DNA from 3 places in the Pseudocitrobacter cyperus genome. Region 3 is predicted to be linked to each of the others. Evidence: predicted binding sites of a transcription regulator. Region 3 holds the regulator's gene; each other region holds the start of a gene.
What was found. Region 3 encodes PurR, which represses purine synthesis genes. Its sites were predicted from a motif close to CANGCAAACGTTTGCNTG; they were not measured.
Positions count from the first base shown of each region.

Region 1: purT (formate-dependent phosphoribosylglycinamide formyltransferase) is a predicted target of PurR. The motif match lies at 4,404-4,421, and genes of this name have one in related genera.
Region 2: gcvT (glycine cleavage system aminomethyltransferase GcvT) is a predicted target of PurR. The motif match lies at 3,430-3,447, and genes of this name have one in related genera.

Region 1 covers NZ_JAYMYY010000001.1:81,415-87,662, reverse strand. The annotation lists gene VSR74_RS00470 (DNA polymerase III subunit theta) at 1-43, shown strand, start outside; gene VSR74_RS00465 (carbon-nitrogen hydrolase family protein) at 142-810, shown strand; gene exoX (exodeoxyribonuclease X) at 834-1,493, shown strand; gene ptrB (oligopeptidase B) at 1,495-3,555, opposite strand; gene VSR74_RS00450 (tellurite resistance TerB family protein) at 3,638-4,279, opposite strand; gene purT (formate-dependent phosphoribosylglycinamide formyltransferase) at 4,460-5,638, shown strand; gene VSR74_RS00440 (bifunctional 4-hydroxy-2-oxoglutarate aldolase/2-dehydro-3-deoxy-phosphogluconate aldolase) at 5,686-6,248, opposite strand, start outside.
Region 2 covers NZ_JAYMYY010000003.1:60,849-67,096, forward strand. The annotation lists gene pepP (Xaa-Pro aminopeptidase) at 1-728, shown strand, start outside; gene ubiH (2-octaprenyl-6-methoxyphenyl hydroxylase) at 725-1,903, shown strand; gene ubiI (FAD-dependent 2-octaprenylphenol hydroxylase) at 1,913-3,115, shown strand; gene gcvT (glycine cleavage system aminomethyltransferase GcvT) at 3,523-4,617, shown strand; gene gcvH (glycine cleavage system protein GcvH) at 4,644-5,033, shown strand; gene gcvP (aminomethyl-transferring glycine dehydrogenase) at 5,103-6,248, shown strand, end outside.
Region 3 covers NZ_JAYMYY010000001.1:339,690-345,937, reverse strand. The annotation lists gene VSR74_RS01695 (MFS transporter) at 1-1,140, opposite strand, end outside; gene cydH (cytochrome bd-I oxidase subunit CydH) at 1,314-1,403, opposite strand; gene purR (HTH-type transcriptional repressor PurR) at 1,698-2,723, shown strand; gene punR (DNA-binding transcriptional activator PunR) at 2,720-3,652, opposite strand; gene punC (purine nucleoside transporter PunC) at 3,761-4,954, shown strand; gene cfa (cyclopropane fatty acyl phospholipid synthase) at 5,250-6,248, shown strand, end outside.

The DNA.
Region 1 (6,248 bases), 260 kb from region 3:
CGTTTCGCTGTCTCGTTTGCCTTACGAACCGAAACAAAAATAATTCTTACCCATGGTTACACTTCCTTACGGCGATCGGTGTAAACTTCTAGGGAAATTCTGAAGTAACGACCCCCTGACCTCTTGTTGAAGGAAGCAACTATGCTGGCATGGTCTATCGCTGCAGCGCAATATGCACCACGGGACGGCAGTATCGCCGAAAATATCGCCCATCATCTGCGTTTTATTGACGCTGCCGCTCACCTTGATTGCAAGGTATTAATTTTCCCTGAACTGTCACTGACGGGCCCGAATGATAAGCAGGAACTCCCCTCGCCTCTCAGTGATGCTCAGTTGCAACCGTTAACCGATGCAGCCCGGCGTCATCAGATGACGATCATCGCAGGGCTACCCGTTGAGGAAAACGGCCAGCGGCGAAAAGGTGTCGCGATATTCGCGCCCGATGCCCTGAAGCCCTACACCTGCCTGCAGGGAAACGGTACCTGTCTCACGCCTGAATCGCACTATATCAGCGTTTTTAACCTCAATAATGACGGCTGCGACCTTGCACCCCAGGCCTCGCTCTTAGCCACGCTAACCAGCACGGTGGAGTCGCAGCAGAGCCTTAACACCCAGCGTCTGCAATGGTTCGCCCGCAAGCATGCCATCGCGGTACTGAAATCAAACTACAGTTGCGACTATTTTTCCGGCGGCAGCGCGCTGTGGGATGAAACCGGGCAATTAATCGTTCGCGCAGACCAGGGCGAACTGTTAGTGACTGGCAGAAAAAGCGCCCAGGGTTGGCAAGGTGACATCATTCCATTACGCTAGGTTCTTTTGGCCGGGAGTAAGCCATGTTACGCGTGATCGATACCGAAACCTGCGACCTGCAGGGAGGCGTCGTTGAGATAGCCTCTGTGGATGTCGTTGATGGGAAAATCACCAACCCAATGAGTCACCTTGTGCGTCCTGATCGCCCCATCAGCCCGCAGGCAATGGCTATACATCGCATCACCGAAGAGATGGTTGCCGACAAACCATGGATTGAAGAAGTGCTGCCTGTTTATCAGGGCAGCCCGTGGTATGTCGCGCATAACGCCAGTTTCGATCGTCGCGTGCTGCCGGAGATGAACGGCGAGTGGATCTGCACCATGAAAATGGCGCGTCGACTGTGGCCTGGAATCAAATACAGCAATATGGCGCTCTACAAATCCCGGAAACTGAGCGTGGTCACGCCGCCGGGTCTGCATCATCACCGGGCGCTTTACGATTGTTATATTACGGCGGCCCTGCTGATTGATATTATTCAGGTTTCAGGTTGGTCGCCGGATCAAATGGCAGAGGTCACCGGGCGTCCCGCCTTACTGCGTACTTTCACCTTTGGTAAATATCGCGGTAAAGAGGTTGCTGAAATCGCGGAGAACGATCCAGGTTATTTGCGTTGGTTATTCAACAACCTGGATCGGATGAGCCCGGAATTACGCCTGACCTTAAAGCACTATCTGGGTGAGTAGTTTACCGCGCCGTTCTGCCGGGTAGCGTCCCCTGTGCCAGCGCAATCAGGAACGTAAACTCAAGCGCCACGCCTTCATAGCTTTTGAAGCGTCCCGACTTGCCGCCATGCCCGGAGTCCATATCCGTACATAGCAGTAAAAGATTGTCGTCGGTTTTCTGCTCGCGCAATTTCGCCACCCATTTTGCCGGTTCCCAGTATTGCACCTGGGAATCGTGCAGCCCGGTAGTCACCAGCATATGTGGATACGCCATCGGCTGCACGTTATCGTAAGGGCTGTACGACTTCATATAGTGATAGTAGGTTTCATCCCGCGGATCGCCCCACTCTTCAAACTCGCCCGTCGTCAGTGGAATAGACTCATCCAGCATGGTGGTGACGACATCAACAAAAGGCACCTGGGCGACGACGCCGTGGAACAGCTCAGGCCGCATATTGATTGCGGCGCCCATCAGCATTCCTCCCGCGCTGCCCCCCATCCCATAACAGAGTTTCGCATCGCCGTAACCCTGCGCCAGCAGCGCATCGGTAACATCCAGATAATCGGTAAACGTGTTTTTCTTCTTCAGGAATTTACCATCTTCATACCATTGCTGGCCAAGTTCCCCGCCTCCGCGCACGTGGGCAATTGCGTAGACAAACCCACGGTCGAGCAGGCTCAGGCGGCTACTGCTGAAATCAGCATCCATGCTGGCACCATACGACCCATAGCCGTACACCAACAGCGGATTTTTCCCTTTACGGAAATGTTCGCGATGATAAACCAGAGATACCGGCACTTCCACGCCATCACGCACGGTGATCCAGTGATGCTCACTTTGATAAAGCGCGGCATCAAAGCCCTTCACTTCCTGTTGTTTCAATACCTGCCGCTCGCCGGTATCCATATCCAGTTCAAACAACGTATCGGGCGTGGTCATCGATGAATACCCATAACGCAAGCGGGAAGTTTCCGGTTCAGGGTTATAGGCCACCCAGGTCACATACGCCGGGTCATCAAAAGCGATGCCGGTTTCTTCATGGGTATGGCGATTAATCTGCCGCAGGCTGGTCAGACCGCGCTGCCGCTCCTCCAGCACCAGCCAGTCGGTAAACAGGGTAAAACTCTCCAGCATCACATCATCGCGGGCGGGGATCAGTGTCTGCCACTGTGTTTCATCACGCACTTTACTGCGATAAAGACCAAAATTTTTCCCTTCACGGTTCGAGCGAATATAGAAGTTATGCTGGAAGTGATCGACGCTGTATTCATGATCCTTACGTCGCGGCAGGAAGATAATAGGTTCCGCATCCGGCAGTTCGGCATCAAGCAGACGCATTTCGCTGGTGGTGGCACTGGAGAGCGCGATAACTATATAGTGCTGTGAGGAGGTTTTATGCAAACTGACGTAAAAGGTATCGTCCTTCTCCTCATACACCAGCGTATCCTGCTGTGCGGGCGTACCGATAGTGTGTCGCCATACCTGCCATGGCAGAAGCGTGGTAGGGTGCTTGCGAACGTAATAGAGCGTTTGCGAATCATTAACCCACACGATGCCCGGAGAGACATTCTCCAGCACTTCGGGATACCAGTTCCCCGTCAGCAGATTACAAAAACGCAGGCCATACTGACGTCGGGAAAGATAATCCTCGGTGATTGCCAGCAGCGCATTATCTGGCGAAATGGTCATCCCGCCGAGGGTGTAAAACTCGCTGTGGGCAGCACGTTGATTAGCATCAAGCAATAACTCCCACGCTTCCCACTCCCCTTTCTGCACCGACTGGCGCTGATAAATCGCATACTCGCAGCCCGGCTCATAAATCTGGCGATAGCGATAACCATTTTTCGTATAGGGCGCAGACTCTTCGCGCTGAGGGATACGATCGATAATCTCCTTCAGCACGCGCTCCTGGAGTTCGCGCCGGGAATCCATCACCGTTTTCCCGTAATCATTTTCCTGATGCAGATAATCGAGAACCTCTGGCTGCGTGCGACTGTCGTCACGCAGCCAGAAATAGTTGTCGATACGCGTATCGCCATGTAGCGTCATGGCGTGGGGAATTTTTTTCGCTTTTGGCGGCATCTCATTATTCTTCTGTATTAGTCACACTCTATAAGGGTGGACAAATTGACAGACGATGCAAGCGAAACCTGTGACAAGATATTCAAAGTTGCTGTTTTTGCTGCTGCAAATCCTGCTCAATACCTTCGCGCACCTCAACTGGCAGCTTAAGCGCATCCCCCAACGCATTGAGATAACTGCGCTCCATAAAGTGGTCGATATCAATGGCTGCGCAGCTAACGAAGTAGAGTTCCAGCGCCTCTTCCTCATTATGCACATCGCGCGCCAGGCGCTCCGGGTCGAGCGGCTGTGCTATCGCCTGTGCGATAAGCGCACGCCCCTGCTCTTCCACACCAGCTTCACGCAGTTGTTGTTCAATCGCCGCCTGCTCTTTGGCGTCAATATGCCCATCGCTCTTCGCCGCAAACACCAGCGCCAGAATCAGACGCTCTGTGCGCACATCCAGCGGAGCCGCCGGTTCACCGTACTTCGTCTCTGCTTGCGGGTCGCCACGTAATTTATCTTTGTATTTATTCCACAAAACGCTGCCAGCCACCGCCCCGCCGCCCACTAACAGCGCGCCGGTGCCATACTTCGCCAGCATTTTACGCGACGACTTACTGGCAACCAGTAACCCAGCCAGTCCGCCCAATGCGCCCGGCACCAACATTTGGCTGAGATCCTTTTTCCCCTCACCCGATTTTTGCCCAAGAAGCGATTGCAATTGATTAAGCCAGCCAGACATATGACCTCCCGTAGAATGGTAGTAGCAATCCAGCCTAAGCGAGTCGTTGTCAGGATATGTCTGCGCTGCATAAAGATCCGCAAATTAACGCGGATAACGTGCGCCTCACGCCGATGACAAGACAGACGCAAACGTTTTCGTTTATAATGCGCGAAATGTTGACAGATGATGGAAAATGCAATGACTTTATTAGGCACAGCCCTGCGTCCGGCGGCGACGCGCGTAATGCTTTTAGGTTCTGGCGAACTCGGTAAGGAGGTCGCCATCGAATGCCAGCGACTGGGGATCGAAGTGATTGCTGTCGATCGCTACGCCGATGCGCCAGCGATGCATGTCGCGCATCGTTCACATGTGATCAATATGCTTGATGGTCAGGCACTCAAGGCGCTGGTCGAGCTGGAAAAGCCGCATTATATCGTGCCAGAAATTGAAGCTATCGCCACGGATATGCTGGTTGAACTGGAGCTCTCGGGGCAAAAAGTTGTGCCGTGTGCCCGTGCGACAAAGCTCACCATGAACCGGGAAGGCATCCGTCGCCTGGCGGCGGAAGAGCTTAAACTTCCGACATCCGCCTACCGTTTTGCCGACAGCGAAGCGGCGTTCCGTGCAGCGGTTACAGAGATTGGCCTGCCTTGCATCATCAAACCGGTGATGAGTTCTTCCGGCAAAGGCCAGAGCTTTATTCGCACTGAAGCGCAGCTTGCCGACGCCTGGCAATACGCCCAGCAAGGCGGGCGCGCCGGCGCAGGCCGTGTCATTGTTGAAGGTGTGGTGAATTTTGATTTTGAGATAACCCTGCTGACGGTCAGCGCCGTCGATGGCGTACACTTCTGCGCCCCGGTAGGTCACCGTCAGGAAGATGGTGATTACCGTGAATCCTGGCAGCCTCAGCAAATGAGCAAGCTGGCGCTGGAGCGTGCGCAGTCAATTGCCCGCGAAGTGGTACTGGCCCTCGGCGGACACGGCTTATTTGGCGTCGAACTGTTTGTTTGCGGCGATGAGGTGATCTTCAGTGAAGTCTCTCCGCGTCCGCACGACACCGGAATGGTGACGCTGATTTCGCAGGATCTCTCCGAATTTGCCCTGCACGTTCGCGCATTCCTTGGCTTACCGGTAGGTGCCGTTCGCCAGTACGGGCCATCGGCCTCGGCGGTGATCCTGCCCCGTTTGCAGAGCCAGAATGTGACGTTTGATAACGTTAACCTGGCCGTTGGCGCTGGCGTGCAGGTGCGTCTGTTTGGCAAACCGGACATTGACGGCACACGTCGCATGGGCGTGGCGCTGGCAACCGCAGAAACAGTAGATGGCGCAATTGAACAGGCAAAAGCGGCTGCCGCAGCGGTGCTTGTTAAAGGATAAAAAAAGCGGGCCGATGGCCCGCTTCTCACTCGCTTTGTCGGTAACGCTTACAGCGTTGCAGTTTCTACCGCTTCACGAGCCAGTTTAGTAATGCGATCGTAGTCGCCCGCTTCCAGCGCATCTGCCGGAACCAGCCAGGAACCACCCACGCACAGTACGCTTTTCAGCGCCAGATAGTCACGGCAGTTTTTCAGGGAGATACCGCCAGTCGGGCAGAAACGAACCTGAGAGAACGGGCCTGCAATCGCCTGCAGCGCTTTCACGCCGCCGTTGGCTTCCGCCGGGAAGAATTTGAACTCTTTCAGGCCGTGATCCATACCCAGCATCAGTTCAGAAACAGAACTAATACCTGGGATCAGCGGGATAGTACCTTCAGTTGCCGCTTTCAGCAGGGAGTCAGTCAGGCCCGGGCTGATAGCGAACTGCGCGCCAGCTTCGGTAACTTCTTTCAATTGCTGTGGGTTGGTTACGGTACCCGCGCCCACGATAGCATCCGGCACTTCTTTAGCGATCGCACGGATAGCGTCCATTGCGCACGCAGTACGCAGAGTCACTTCCAGAACGCGTACACCGCCTGCAACCAGCGCTTTCGCCATTGGTACAGCATGTT
Region 2 (6,248 bases), on a different contig from region 3:
TGGAAAAGTGCCAGCCGGGGATGTTCGAGTATCAGCTTGAAGGGGAAATTCTGCACGAGTTTACCCGCCACGGCGCACGTTTCCCGTCTTATAACACCATCGTTGGTGGCGGTGAAAACGGCTGCATTCTGCACTATACCGAAAATGAATCAGAACTGCGTGATGGCGACCTGGTGCTGATCGACGCCGGTTGCGAATATAAAGGCTATGCAGGCGATATCACACGCACCTTCCCGGTAAACGGCAAGTTCACCCCCGCGCAGCGCGCTATCTACGATATCGTACTGGAATCGCTGGAAACCTCGCTGAAACTTTATCGTCCAGGCACCTCTATTCAGGAGGTAACCAGCGAAGTGGTGCGCATCATGATTACTGGCTTGCGCAACCTTGGTATTCTGCATGGCGACGTGGAAAAGCTCATCGCTGCTAACGCGCATCGTCCGTTCTTCATGCATGGCCTGAGCCACTGGCTGGGGCTGGATGTGCACGATGTCGGTGTTTACGGCATGGATCGTTCACGGGTGCTGGAACCGGGCATGGTATTAACCGTGGAACCAGGTCTTTATATCGCCCCGGATGCAGATGTTCCTGCGGAGTATCGTGGCATTGGCATCCGCATCGAAGATGACATTCTGATAACCGCAGACGGCAACGAAAACCTGACCGCATCAGTGGTAAAACGCGCGGATGATATTGAGGCGCTGATGGCGGCGGCGCGTCGCCCATGAGCCTGATTATTGTCGGCGGGGGAATGACTGGCGCGACGCTTGCGCTGGCGGTGTCGCAGATGACAGACGGGCGTTTGCCGGTGCATCTGATTGAAGCGGCAGAAGTCGACTCTCTGCAGCATCCGGGCTTTGATGCCCGGGCGATTGCGCTGGCGGCAGGTACCTGTCAGCAACTGGCGAAAGTCGGTATCTGGCAGGCAATTGCAGACTGTGCGACGGCAATTAATACCGTTCATGTAAGCGATCGCGGACATGCCGGGTTCGTCACTCTGGAGGCGGAATCGTATCGTTTGCCTGCGCTGGGCCACGTTGTCGAATTGCATGATATTGGGCAACGCCTTTTTGCGCTGCTGCGTAAAGCGTCCGGGGTTACGTTACACTGCCCGGCGCGCGTGGCGAGCGTAAACCGCACACAGGATGCGATAAGCGTTACGCTTGCCGGTGGCGAGGTCATCACCGGTCAGATGCTGGTGGCGGCCGACGGTTCCCGTTCGGCGCTGGGCGAGCAGTGCGGTATAAGCTGGCAGCAGGAGCCCTATCAACAACTGGCGGTGATTGCCAATGTCACTACGGCGGTAGCCCATCAGGGCCGCGCCTTTGAACGTTTTACCGAGTACGGCCCGCTGGCGATGTTGCCTATGTCGCAGGGGCGCTGTTCGCTGGTGTGGTGCCATGCGCTGGAAAAACGCGATGAGGTGATGGGCTGGTCAGACGAACGTTTCTGTAACGAACTTCAGCAGGCGTTTGGCTGGCGTTTAGGGCGCATTACCCATGCGGGCGCACGTACTGCTTATCCCCTATCGCTGACCACGGCAACCCGCCCGGTATCCCATCGCCTGGCGCTGGTGGGGAATGCGGCACAAACCCTGCATCCGATTGCCGGGCAGGGCTTCAACCTCGGTTTGCGTGATGTGATGTCGCTTGCGGAACGACTGGCGCAGGCGCATAAAGCGAATCAGGATATCGGAAATTATGCTCTGCTTTGTCGTTATCAACGCCAGCGCGCGGGCGATAAGTCTGCCACAATCGGTGTCACCGATGGTCTGGTTCATCTGTTTGCCAACCGCTGGGCACCGCTGGTGGCGGGCCGAAATCTGGGGCTGATGGCGATGGAATTATTCACCCCGGCACGCGATGTGCTGGCGCAGCGAACGCTGGGCTGGGTAGCCCGATAAGGAGTTAAAGTGCAGAGTGTAGATGTCGCTATTGTCGGCGGTGGAATGGTGGGGCTGGCGGTTGCCTGTGGTTTACAGGGCAGCGGGCTGCGCGTGGCGGTGCTGGAACAGGCCCGGCCGCAGAGGCTTCCGGCAGATGCGCCGCCAGCGCTTCGCGTATCAGCCATTAATGCCGGCAGCGAAAAATTACTCACCAGACTGGATGTCTGGTCTTCTATTGTGGCTCATCGCGCCAGCCGCTACCACGGTATGGAAGTGTGGGATAAAGACAGCTTTGGCCGCATCGCTTTTGACGACAAGAGCCTGGGCTACGGCCATCTGGGACACATTATCGAGAATGCGGTCATCCACGAGGCGTTATGGGAAAAAGCGCAACGTTGTCAGGACATTACCCTGATGGCACCCGCTGAGCTTCAGCAGGTCGCCTGGGGCGAGAATGACGCATTCCTGACCCTCAAGGATGGCTCGATGCTGACGGCGCGTCTGGTGGTTGGCGCGGATGGCGCAAACTCCTGGCTGCGTACAAAAGCGGATATTCCGTTAACCTTCTGGGATTACAAGCATCATGCGCTGGTGGCGACCATTCGCACCAGTGAGCCGCATGATGCCATCGCTCGCCAGGCCTTTCACGGCGAAGGCATTCTGGCGTTCCTGCCGCTTTCTGACCCGCATCTGTGCTCAATTGTCTGGTCGCTTGCACCGCAGGAAGCCGAACGGATGCAGCAGGCGGATGAACGTGAGTTTACCAAAGCGCTCAGTATTGCCTTTGATAATCGCCTTGGCCTGTGCTCACTCGAGAGTGAACGGCAGGTCTATCCGCTTACCGGGCGTTATGCGCGTCAGTTCGCCGCGCACCGTCTGGCATTGGTGGGCGATGCGGCGCATACCATCCACCCGCTGGCAGGGCAGGGCGTTAATCTGGGCTTTATGGATGCGGCAGAATTGATTGATGAACTGAAGCGCCTGCATGCGCAGGGCAAAGATATCGGTCAGCACTTCTATCTGCGCCGCTATGAACGCAGCCGCAAGCACAGTGCTGCTATGATGCTGGCGGGGATGCAGGGGTTCCGCGAACTCTTCGCAGGTGAAAACCCGGCGAAAAAACTGCTGCGTGATATTGGCCTGAAACTGGCGGATACCTTGCCGGGTGTGAAACCGCAACTTATTCGCCAGGCAATGGGGCTTAACGATCTGCCTGATTGGCTTCGTTAACTCCGTCACACTTCTTCTCCCGACGCTCTGTCGGGAGATCTTTCCGCTCGTTTGAAAAAATCTAATTTCACCTCTTTTTTCGCATTAGTTTTTCTAATTCAGCATTTTTTTCATGACGAAAATCACGCCCCGATTTCCGCACTAAATATGGTTTTATGCTAAATGCTCACCGATGTTTGTTAATTATATGTGGCTTTATTCGCATTTTTGTAGCGAATAACTCTGTAAGCTTTTGGCTTATTTTGACCATAAGCTAATCTGATGACCCGTCCCTGCTTATGGTTTACTGCCGATTTCGGTGGTAAGTTCAGGCAAAAGAGAACGTTTGCGTCGGGGCCTGTTCGCAGTGTCGACGCCGGGTTTTTGTAATGGAAAGTGGTTGGCTTTGCTTACTCAACGAGGACAAGATGGCACAACAAACGCCTTTGTATGATCAACACGTGCAGTGCGGCGCACGCATGGTGGATTTCCACGGCTGGATGATGCCGCTGCATTACGGCTCGCAAATTGATGAGCACCATGCGGTACGCACCGACGCCGGGATGTTCGATGTGTCGCACATGACCATCGTCGACCTTCACGGCAGCCGCACCCGCGAGTTTCTGCGCTATCTGCTGGCAAATGACGTTGCCAAACTGACCGTCCCCGGCAAAGCGCTTTACAGCGGCATGCTAAACGCCTCGGGCGGCGTGATTGACGACCTTATCGCCTATTACCTCACCGAAGATTATTTCCGCCTCGTTGTAAACTCCGCTACCCGCGAAAAAGACCTCTCCTGGATCACCCAACACGCTGAACCTTACGCTATTGAAATCACCGTGCGTGACGACCTGTCGCTGATCGCGGTGCAGGGGCCTAATGCCAAAGCAAAAGCCGCAACCCTGTTTAGCGATGAACAGCGTCACGCCGTTGAGGGCATGAAGCCATTCTTCGGCGTACAGGCGGGCGATTTATTTATCGCAACCACTGGCTATACCGGGGAAGCGGGTTATGAAATTGCGATGCCGCGCGAGAAAGCCGCCGATTTCTGGCGCGCTTTAGTTGAAGCGGGTGTAAAACCATGTGGTCTGGGCGCGCGTGATACGCTGCGTCTGGAAGCCGGTATGAATTTGTACGGCCAGGAAATGGACGAGGGTATCTCTCCGCTGGCAGCCAATATGGGCTGGACTATTGCCTGGGAGCCTGTTGACCGTAATTTCATCGGTCGCGAAGCGCTGGAGATACAGAGTGAAAAAGGTACCGAGCAACTGGTAGGCCTGGTGATGACCGAAAAAGGCGTACTGCGCGGCGAACTGCCGGTACGTTTCACCGACGCTCACGGCAACGCGCTGGAAGGCGTGATCACCAGCGGCACATTCTCCCCGACGCTCGGCCACAGTATTGCGCTGGCCCGTGTCCCGGAAGGGATTGGCGAGACGGCAATCGTGCAGATTCGTAACCGCGAAATGCCGGTAAAAGTTACCAAACCTGTTTTTGTGCGTAACGGCAAAGCCGTCGCGTAATTCCCCCTATTTCTGGAGATTTTTTGATGAGCAACGTACCAGCAGAACTGAAATACAGCAAAGAACACGAATGGCTGCGTAAAGAAGCCGATGGCTCTTACACCGTAGGCATCACCGAACACGCGCAGGAATTACTGGGCGACATGGTGTTTGTTGACCTGCCGGACGTCGGTGCGACCGTGGCCGCGGGCGACGACTGCGCAGTAGCGGAATCCGTAAAAGCGGCATCAGATATCTACGCGCCAATCAGCGGTGAAATCGTCGCCGTTAACGATGAACTGGGCGACTCGCCGGAACTGGTTAACAGCGAACCGTATGCGGGCGGTTGGATCTTCAAAATCAAAGCCAGCGATGAGGCGGAAGTGGACGCGCTGCTGGATGCGACAGCCTACGCAGCACTGTTAGAAGACGAGTAACCGTTTTTCTCCCTCTCCCTCAGGGAGAGGGCATTCTAAAATCACCGCATGTTTCAGGAACCATCGCTCATGACACAGACTTTAAGCCAGCTTGAAAACCGTGATGCTTTTATCGAACGTCACATCGGGCCGGACGCTCAGCAACAGCACGCCATGCTGCAAACGGTTGGCGCGGATTCATTAACTGCACTGATTTCTCAAATCGTGCCGAAAGATATCCAGCTTGCCACCCCGCCGCAGGTGGGCGACGCAACGACAGAGTTCGCCGCGCTGGCGGAACTGAAAGCGATTGCCGGGCGCAACAAGCGCTTTAAGTCTTACATTGGCATGGGCTATACGGGCGTACAGTTGCCGCCGGTTATCCAGCGCAATATGCTGGAAAACCCAGGCTGGTACACCGCCTACACACCTTATCAGCCAGAAGTGTCGCAGGGGCGTCTTGAGTCGCTGCTGAACTTCCAGCAGGTAACGCTGGATCTGACCGGTCTGGACATCGCCTCCGCTTCTCTGCTGGACGAAGCCACTGCCGCGGCTGAAGCGATGGCAATGGCGAAACGCGTAAGCAAACTGAAGAATGCTAACCGTTTCTTCGTGGCAGCAGACGTCCATCCGCAGACGCTGGACGTGGTACGCACTCGTGCAGAAACCTTTGGTTTTGATGTGATTGTTGATGATGCCGACAAAGCGCTGGATCATCAGGATGTCTTTGGTGTGCTGTTACAACAGGTTGGCACTACCGGTGAAGTTCACGACTACACCAGCCTGATTGCCGAGCTTAAATCCCGCAAAGTGGTGGTAAGCGTTGCTGCCGATTTTATGGCGCTGGTGCTGCTGACCGCACCGGGTAAACAGGGCGCAGACATTGTTTTCGGCTCTGCCCAACGCTTCGGTGTTCCGATGGGATACGGCGGCCCACACGCGGCTTTCTTTGCCGCAAAAGATGAATTTAAACGCTCCATGCCAGGCCGTATTATTGGCGTATCGAAAGATGCGGCGGGCAATACCGCGCTGCGCATGGCGATGCAGACTCGTGAACAGCATATTCGTCGCGAGAAAGCGAACTCTAATATTTGTACTTCTCAGGTTCTGTTGGCGAACATTGCCAGCCTGTATGCCGTCTTCCACGGCCCGGTTGGCCTGAAGCGTATTGCCAATCGTATTCACCGTCTGGCTGATATCCTGGCGACAGGTTTACAGCAGAAAGGGCAAAAACTG
Region 3 (6,248 bases):
CTGTGAGCGACTGCTGAAAAATACCAACAACAGCGCCAGCCCTGCCACAATCGCCCCCATCACCGGCACAAAGCTGTAACCCAGGCCGCCGGAAATTACCGCTCCGCCCGCAACTGCGCCCAACGCATTGCCCAGATTAAACGCCCCGATATTAACCGAAGACGAGAGCCCTGGCGCTTCATGAGCCACACGCATCACACGCATCTGCAGTGGTGGCACGACAGCGAAGGTCGCGGCTCCCCAGATAACCATGCTGACCGCAGCACCGATTTCCGTGCGCGCAAGGAACGGTATCGCCAGCATTATCAACATCAGAAGCAACAAAAATCCCTTCAGCGTGCCGCTGACGGAACGATCGGCAAACTTACCGCCGAGGTAGTTCCCCAGAGAAAAACCGACGCCAATCAGCACCAGCATCAATGTGATAAAGGTAGAGGATGCATCGGTAATGGTGTGCAATACCGGCGAAATATAGGTATAGAGCGTAAACATCGCTCCCGCACCGAGCACCGTCGTCAGCAAAGCGGAAAGCACCTGCGGGCGCACCAGCACCGAAAGTTCGCGTTTCACATCCGGTTTTTCACCTGCCCCGCCCTGCGGTAACGAGAGCCACAGGCTAACTATCGAAATCACGCCAAGACCCGCCGTTGCCAGGAACGACATCCGCCAGCCGATGGTTTCGCCAAGCCAGGTGGCTGCGGGAACACCGCCGATGTTGGCAATCGTCAGCCCCATAAACATAGTGGCGACCGCGCTGGCTTGTTTGTGTTTTGGCACCACGCTTGCCGCAACCACCGAGCCCAGGCCAAAGAATGCGCCATGGTTGAGGCTGGTAATAATGCGCGAGAGCATCAGGGTGGTGTAATCCGGCGCGATAGCCGAGAGCACATTGCCGAGGGTGAAAATCGTCATCAGGAAGATTAAGGCATTGCGCCGCGCACGATGGGAGAGCAGTAACGTCATCAGCGGCGCACCCACCATCACCCCTACAGCGTAGGCGCTGATTAACATACCTGCGGCAGGAATTGAAACATCAACCCCTTCAGCGATAACAGGTAAGAGCCCCATCGGCGAAAATTCGGTGGTGCCAATCCCAAATGCGCCAATGGCTAACGCCAGTAAGGGAAAATTGACTTTCATGCAATGACTCCGGTTTGCCGCAAATCTGGACGGCGTGACAACTGAAGGCAAAAGCATGACATCGATCACAAAAAAACAGAAGTGTACAAATTAGCAAAATAGTTTTGCTGATGTGATAACAATCGATATGAGGAATTGAAGTGAGGGAGAGTGAACTCTCCCTGCGAAATGAATTAATGCAGGACGGCAGTTAGCCCGGCCGCCACGATCAGCGCCAGCGTAATAACCGTCGTGGTAATTGACATCTTCAGTTCAGTACTCATCAATTTTTCTCCTTGTTATCACCACACCAAAAGTGAGTTAAATCATTTTTGCACACTTAATAGCAAAAATCTTCTCTGATTTCACACGATAACCGATTTTGCGCTTCCACTTTTGCCAAAGATCAGACAAAATTCGACGCTAATTTATAAGTGTATCGGCCATTGACCCCCTCCTGTCGTCCTGTGTCGTTTTCCCGGCGAACCGCAATTCATAACATTGCGTCAGGGTGAGTGAAGGCAAACGTTTTCGTAGTTAATCGAACGGGGGCAGGCCCGGGTCTGGAGTGAGATGGAATGGCAACTATTAAAGATGTAGCGAAACGCGCAAACGTTTCCACTACAACTGTATCACATGTGATTAACAAGACGCGCTTTGTCGCCGAGGATACGCGGGAAGCGGTATGGGCGGCAATCAAAGAGCTCCACTACTCTCCAAGCGCCGTCGCCCGTAGTCTGAAAGTCAATCACACCAAATCCATTGGTTTGTTGGCAACCAGTAGTGAAGCGGCCTACTTCGCTGAAATAATTGAAGCCGTTGAGAAAAACTGTTTTCAGAAAGGCTATACCCTGATCCTTGGCAACGCCTGGAACAATCTTGAGAAGCAGCGCGCTTACCTCTCTATGATGGCGCAAAAGCGCGTAGACGGCCTGCTGGTGATGTGTTCTGAATATCCGGAATCGCTGCTGCAGATGCTGGAAGAGTATCGCAATATTCCGATGGTGGTGATGGACTGGGGCGAAGCCAAAGCTGATTTTACTGACTCGGTCATTGATAACGCCTTCGAAGGTGGCTATATGGCAGGCCGTTATCTGGTGGAACGTGGCCACCGCGAAATTGGCGTCATCCCCGGCCCGCTTGAGCGTAACACCGGTGCGGGCCGCCTGGCCGGTTTTATGAAAGCGATGGAAGAGATGCATATTAATGTGCCGTCCAACTGGATCGTTCAGGGTGATTTCGAGCCTGAATCCGGCTATCGCGCCATGCAGCAAATCCTCTCGCAGAATCCGCGTCCGACGGCCATTTTCTGCGGTGGTGATGTCATGGCGATGGGTGCGCTCTGCGCCGCTGATGAAATGGGACTACGCGTCCCGCAGGATATCTCCCTGATTGGTTACGACAACGTGCGCAACTCTCGCTTCTTTACGCCGGCGTTGACCACTATCCACCAGCCTAAAGACTCCCTCGGGGAAACCGCCTTTAATATGCTGATGGACAGAATTGTCAGCAAACGCGAAGAGTCGCAGTCGATTGAAGTCCATCCGCGCCTCATCGAGCGCCGTTCCGTCGCCGACGGCCCCTTCCGCGATTACCGTCGTTAAGGCTCTCTGCGAACGCCATTTTCCGGCGTTCGCAGCCACTCGCTGTTCAGCGTTTCACTGTCGCCCAGATAGTCCAGCAGCCAGCCTAACGCTACAGATGTATCGTTTTGCTGCCACGTCAGACAACAAGCCGCATCCGGAAAAGGGTTTTCCAGTTCCAGTGCCACCCACTCGCCCGTGTCTATCTTCGGACGCGCAAAATGTTCTGGCACCATTCCGACGCAAAGCCCCGCGGATAAACAGGTCTCTGAAGAGCCCCAGTCTGGTACCACAACCCGTTTCTGGTTATCCAGCAGCCAGGTGATTCGTTTTGGCAACGAGCGCGAAGTATCCTCACGCACCAGCGAAGGCCAGTTGCGCAATGTATCATCGCTAAATGGCCCGCTCATCTTCGCCAGAGGATGCTGGCTTGCCACCACGCACTGCCAGCTCAGCATACCCATATCGCGAAAGGCATAACGCCCCCCAACGGGGATCGCCTGCGTCGCGCCAATCGCCAGCTCAACCCGGCCATCTGCCAGCGCATCCCAGACGCCGTTGAACACTTCCTGATAAACCAGCAGTTCAACATCACTGAAGTGCCGATAGAAATCGACAATCATCTGCCGGGTGCGCTCAGGCCTGACGATATTATCAACCGCAATGGCCAGTTGACCGCGCCAGCCATTGGCAATTTGCTGGCACTGCTGACGAGTGATCTGCATTTTTTTGATAACAGAACGCCCTTCTTTCAAAAACCACGCCCCCGCAGGCGTCAGCTCAACATCGCGATGACGGCGTTCGAACAGCGGAACCGCCAGCCACTCTTCCAGTTGCCGCACCGTGTAACTGATTGCTGAAGGTACCCGGTGCAGTTCATTCGCCGCACCGCTAAAGCTGCCGTTACGCGCAACGGCATCAACCACTTCCAGTGAATATTCAGACCACATGCTCTGCCTACAAAATTTTTGAAACCAGGCCGCAAATATTAGCGTTTCACAAGCCAGATTTCACTCTCTACACTCTCAGCCTCTTCCGACACAAGAAAAGGCGTTTTTATGCAACCTGGGAAAGGATTTTTAGTCTGGCTGGCGGGCCTGAGCGTATTGGGCTTCCTGGCCACTGATATGTATCTTCCGGCCTTTGCCGCCATTCAGAGCGATTTGCAAACACCGGCGTCTGCCGTCAGTGCCAGCCTGAGTCTGTTCCTTGCCGGATTTGCTATCGCGCAACTGCTGTGGGGGCCGCTCTCTGACCGTTATGGCCGCAAACCGATTTTGTTAACAGGCCTGGCGATTTTCGCCTTCGGCTGCCTGGGAATGCTGTGGGTGCGCGATGCCAGCATACTGCTGGTGCTGCGTTTTATCCAGGCGGTCGGCGTCTGCGCAGCGGCTGTCACCTGGCAGGCAATGGTCACAGACTACTATCCGGCGCAGCGTATCAACCGTATTTTCGCCACGATTATGCCGCTGGTTGGCCTCTCTCCGGCACTGGCCCCCCTGCTGGGAAGCTGGATCCTGCATCACTTCGAGTGGCAGGCTATTTTCACCACGCTGTTTATCATTACGCTGATTTTGATGATCCCGGCGCTGCGCCTGAAGCCCGCCCACCCGAAAGTGTCCGCAAACCCGGACAAACTGACCTTTATGAAGCTGCTGCGCAGTCAGGATTACCGCGGCAACGTGTTGATATACGCCGCCTGTTCCGCCAGCTTCTTTGCCTGGCTGACCGGGTCGCCATTTATCCTCAATGCCATGGGTTACAGCCCGACAGCCATTGGTCTGAGCTATGTTCCGCAGACCATCGCCTTCCTGATAGGCGGCTACGGCTGCCGCGCGGCGCTGCAAAAATGGGATGGCGGCAAGCTCCTGCCGTGGTTGTTGATGCTGTTCGCCATTAGCGTGTTTGCCACCTGGGGCGTCGGTCTGACACCGCATGTCTCGCTGACCGCCCTGCTGATCCCGTTCTGCGTGATGGCAATGGCAAACGGCGCTATCTATCCTATCGTCGTCGCCCGCGCTCTGCGCCCATTCCCGCAGGCTACCGGGCGTGCGGCCGCCTTACAAAATACGCTGCAACTGGGGCTGTGCTTCCTCGCCAGTCTGGTCGTTTCATCATTGATTGCCGCACCTCTGCTGGCGACCACCAGCGTGATGGTGGCCACCGTTGTGCTCGCAGGTATCGGCTACAAGATGCAGGCTGGCGCGCGCATTGTCGAAAATGATTCACCAAAGGAATCATCTCGCGCATAAAATGATAAATATCAATGTTATGAAGCCGTAATTAGTTTGCTAAGATTTTTAATTGAATCAGTAGATTTTGCGTCCTATACTGGATCCGTATCACATAATTACAGACGTTATTATTTTTAACGGGAGGAGGACGCCTCCCGGTTCTCCATGGATGGTCATTTCGGCAAGGGTAATCTCCCTTCCTCTGTGCTACGTCGGATAGCAGGCTCACGGGCTATCCGTGAGATTTCTCACAAACTCAAAAAAGCGTCTACGCTGTTTTAAGGTTCTGATCACCGGGTCGGATGGAGAAGCTATGAGCTCATCGTGTATAGAAGAAGTTAGCGTACCGAATGATGACTGGTACCGCATCACCAACGAATTGTTAAGCCGGGCGGGCATCGAAATTAACGGTAACGGCCCTGCCGACTTGCAGGTGAAAAATCCCCAATTCTTTAAGCGTGTTTTGCAGGAAGGTTCACTGGGGTTGGGTGAAAGTTATATGGACGGCTGGTGGGAATGCGAGCGTCTGGATCTCTTTTTTCACAAAGTGCTACGCGCCGGGCTGGAAAATCAACTGCCGCGCCATCTAAAAGATACGTTGCGTATCGCCGCTGCTCGTCTGTTCAATCTTCAAAGTAAAAAGCGCGCCTGGATGGTGGGTAAAGAACATTACGATCTCGGTAACGATCTCTTCAGCCGTATGCTGGATCCCTTCATGCAGTACTCTTGCGGTTACTGGAAAGAGGCGCAAACGCTTGAAGAGGCTCAGCAGGCGAAACTTAATCTGATTTGTCAAAAGCTGAAATTAGAACCCGGTATGCGGGTGCTCGATATCGGCTGCGGCTGGGGCGGGCTGGCGCAGTATATGGCCGAACAATACGGCGTAAGCGTCGTAGGCGTGACGATTTCCGCAGAGCAGCAAAAGATGGCGCAGCAGCGTTGTGAAGGGCTGGATGTCACCATTTTATTGCAGGACTATCGCGATCTTGATGACAAATTTGACCGCATCGTGTCTGTCGGTATGTTTGAGCACGTCGGGCCGAAAAACTACGCGACCTACTTCTCAGTGGTGGATCGTAACCTGAAGCCTGACGGCCTGTTTCTGCTCCATACCATCGGTTCAAAACGTACCGATCTGAACGTCGATCCGTGGATTAATAAATACATTTTCCCGAACGGCTGTTTGCCCTCCGTGCGCCATATTGCCAATGCCAGCGAGCCACATTTTGTGATGGAAGACTGGCACAACTTTGGTGCCGACTACGATACGACGCTGATGGCCTGGCATGAGCGTTTTATCCAGAGCTGGCCG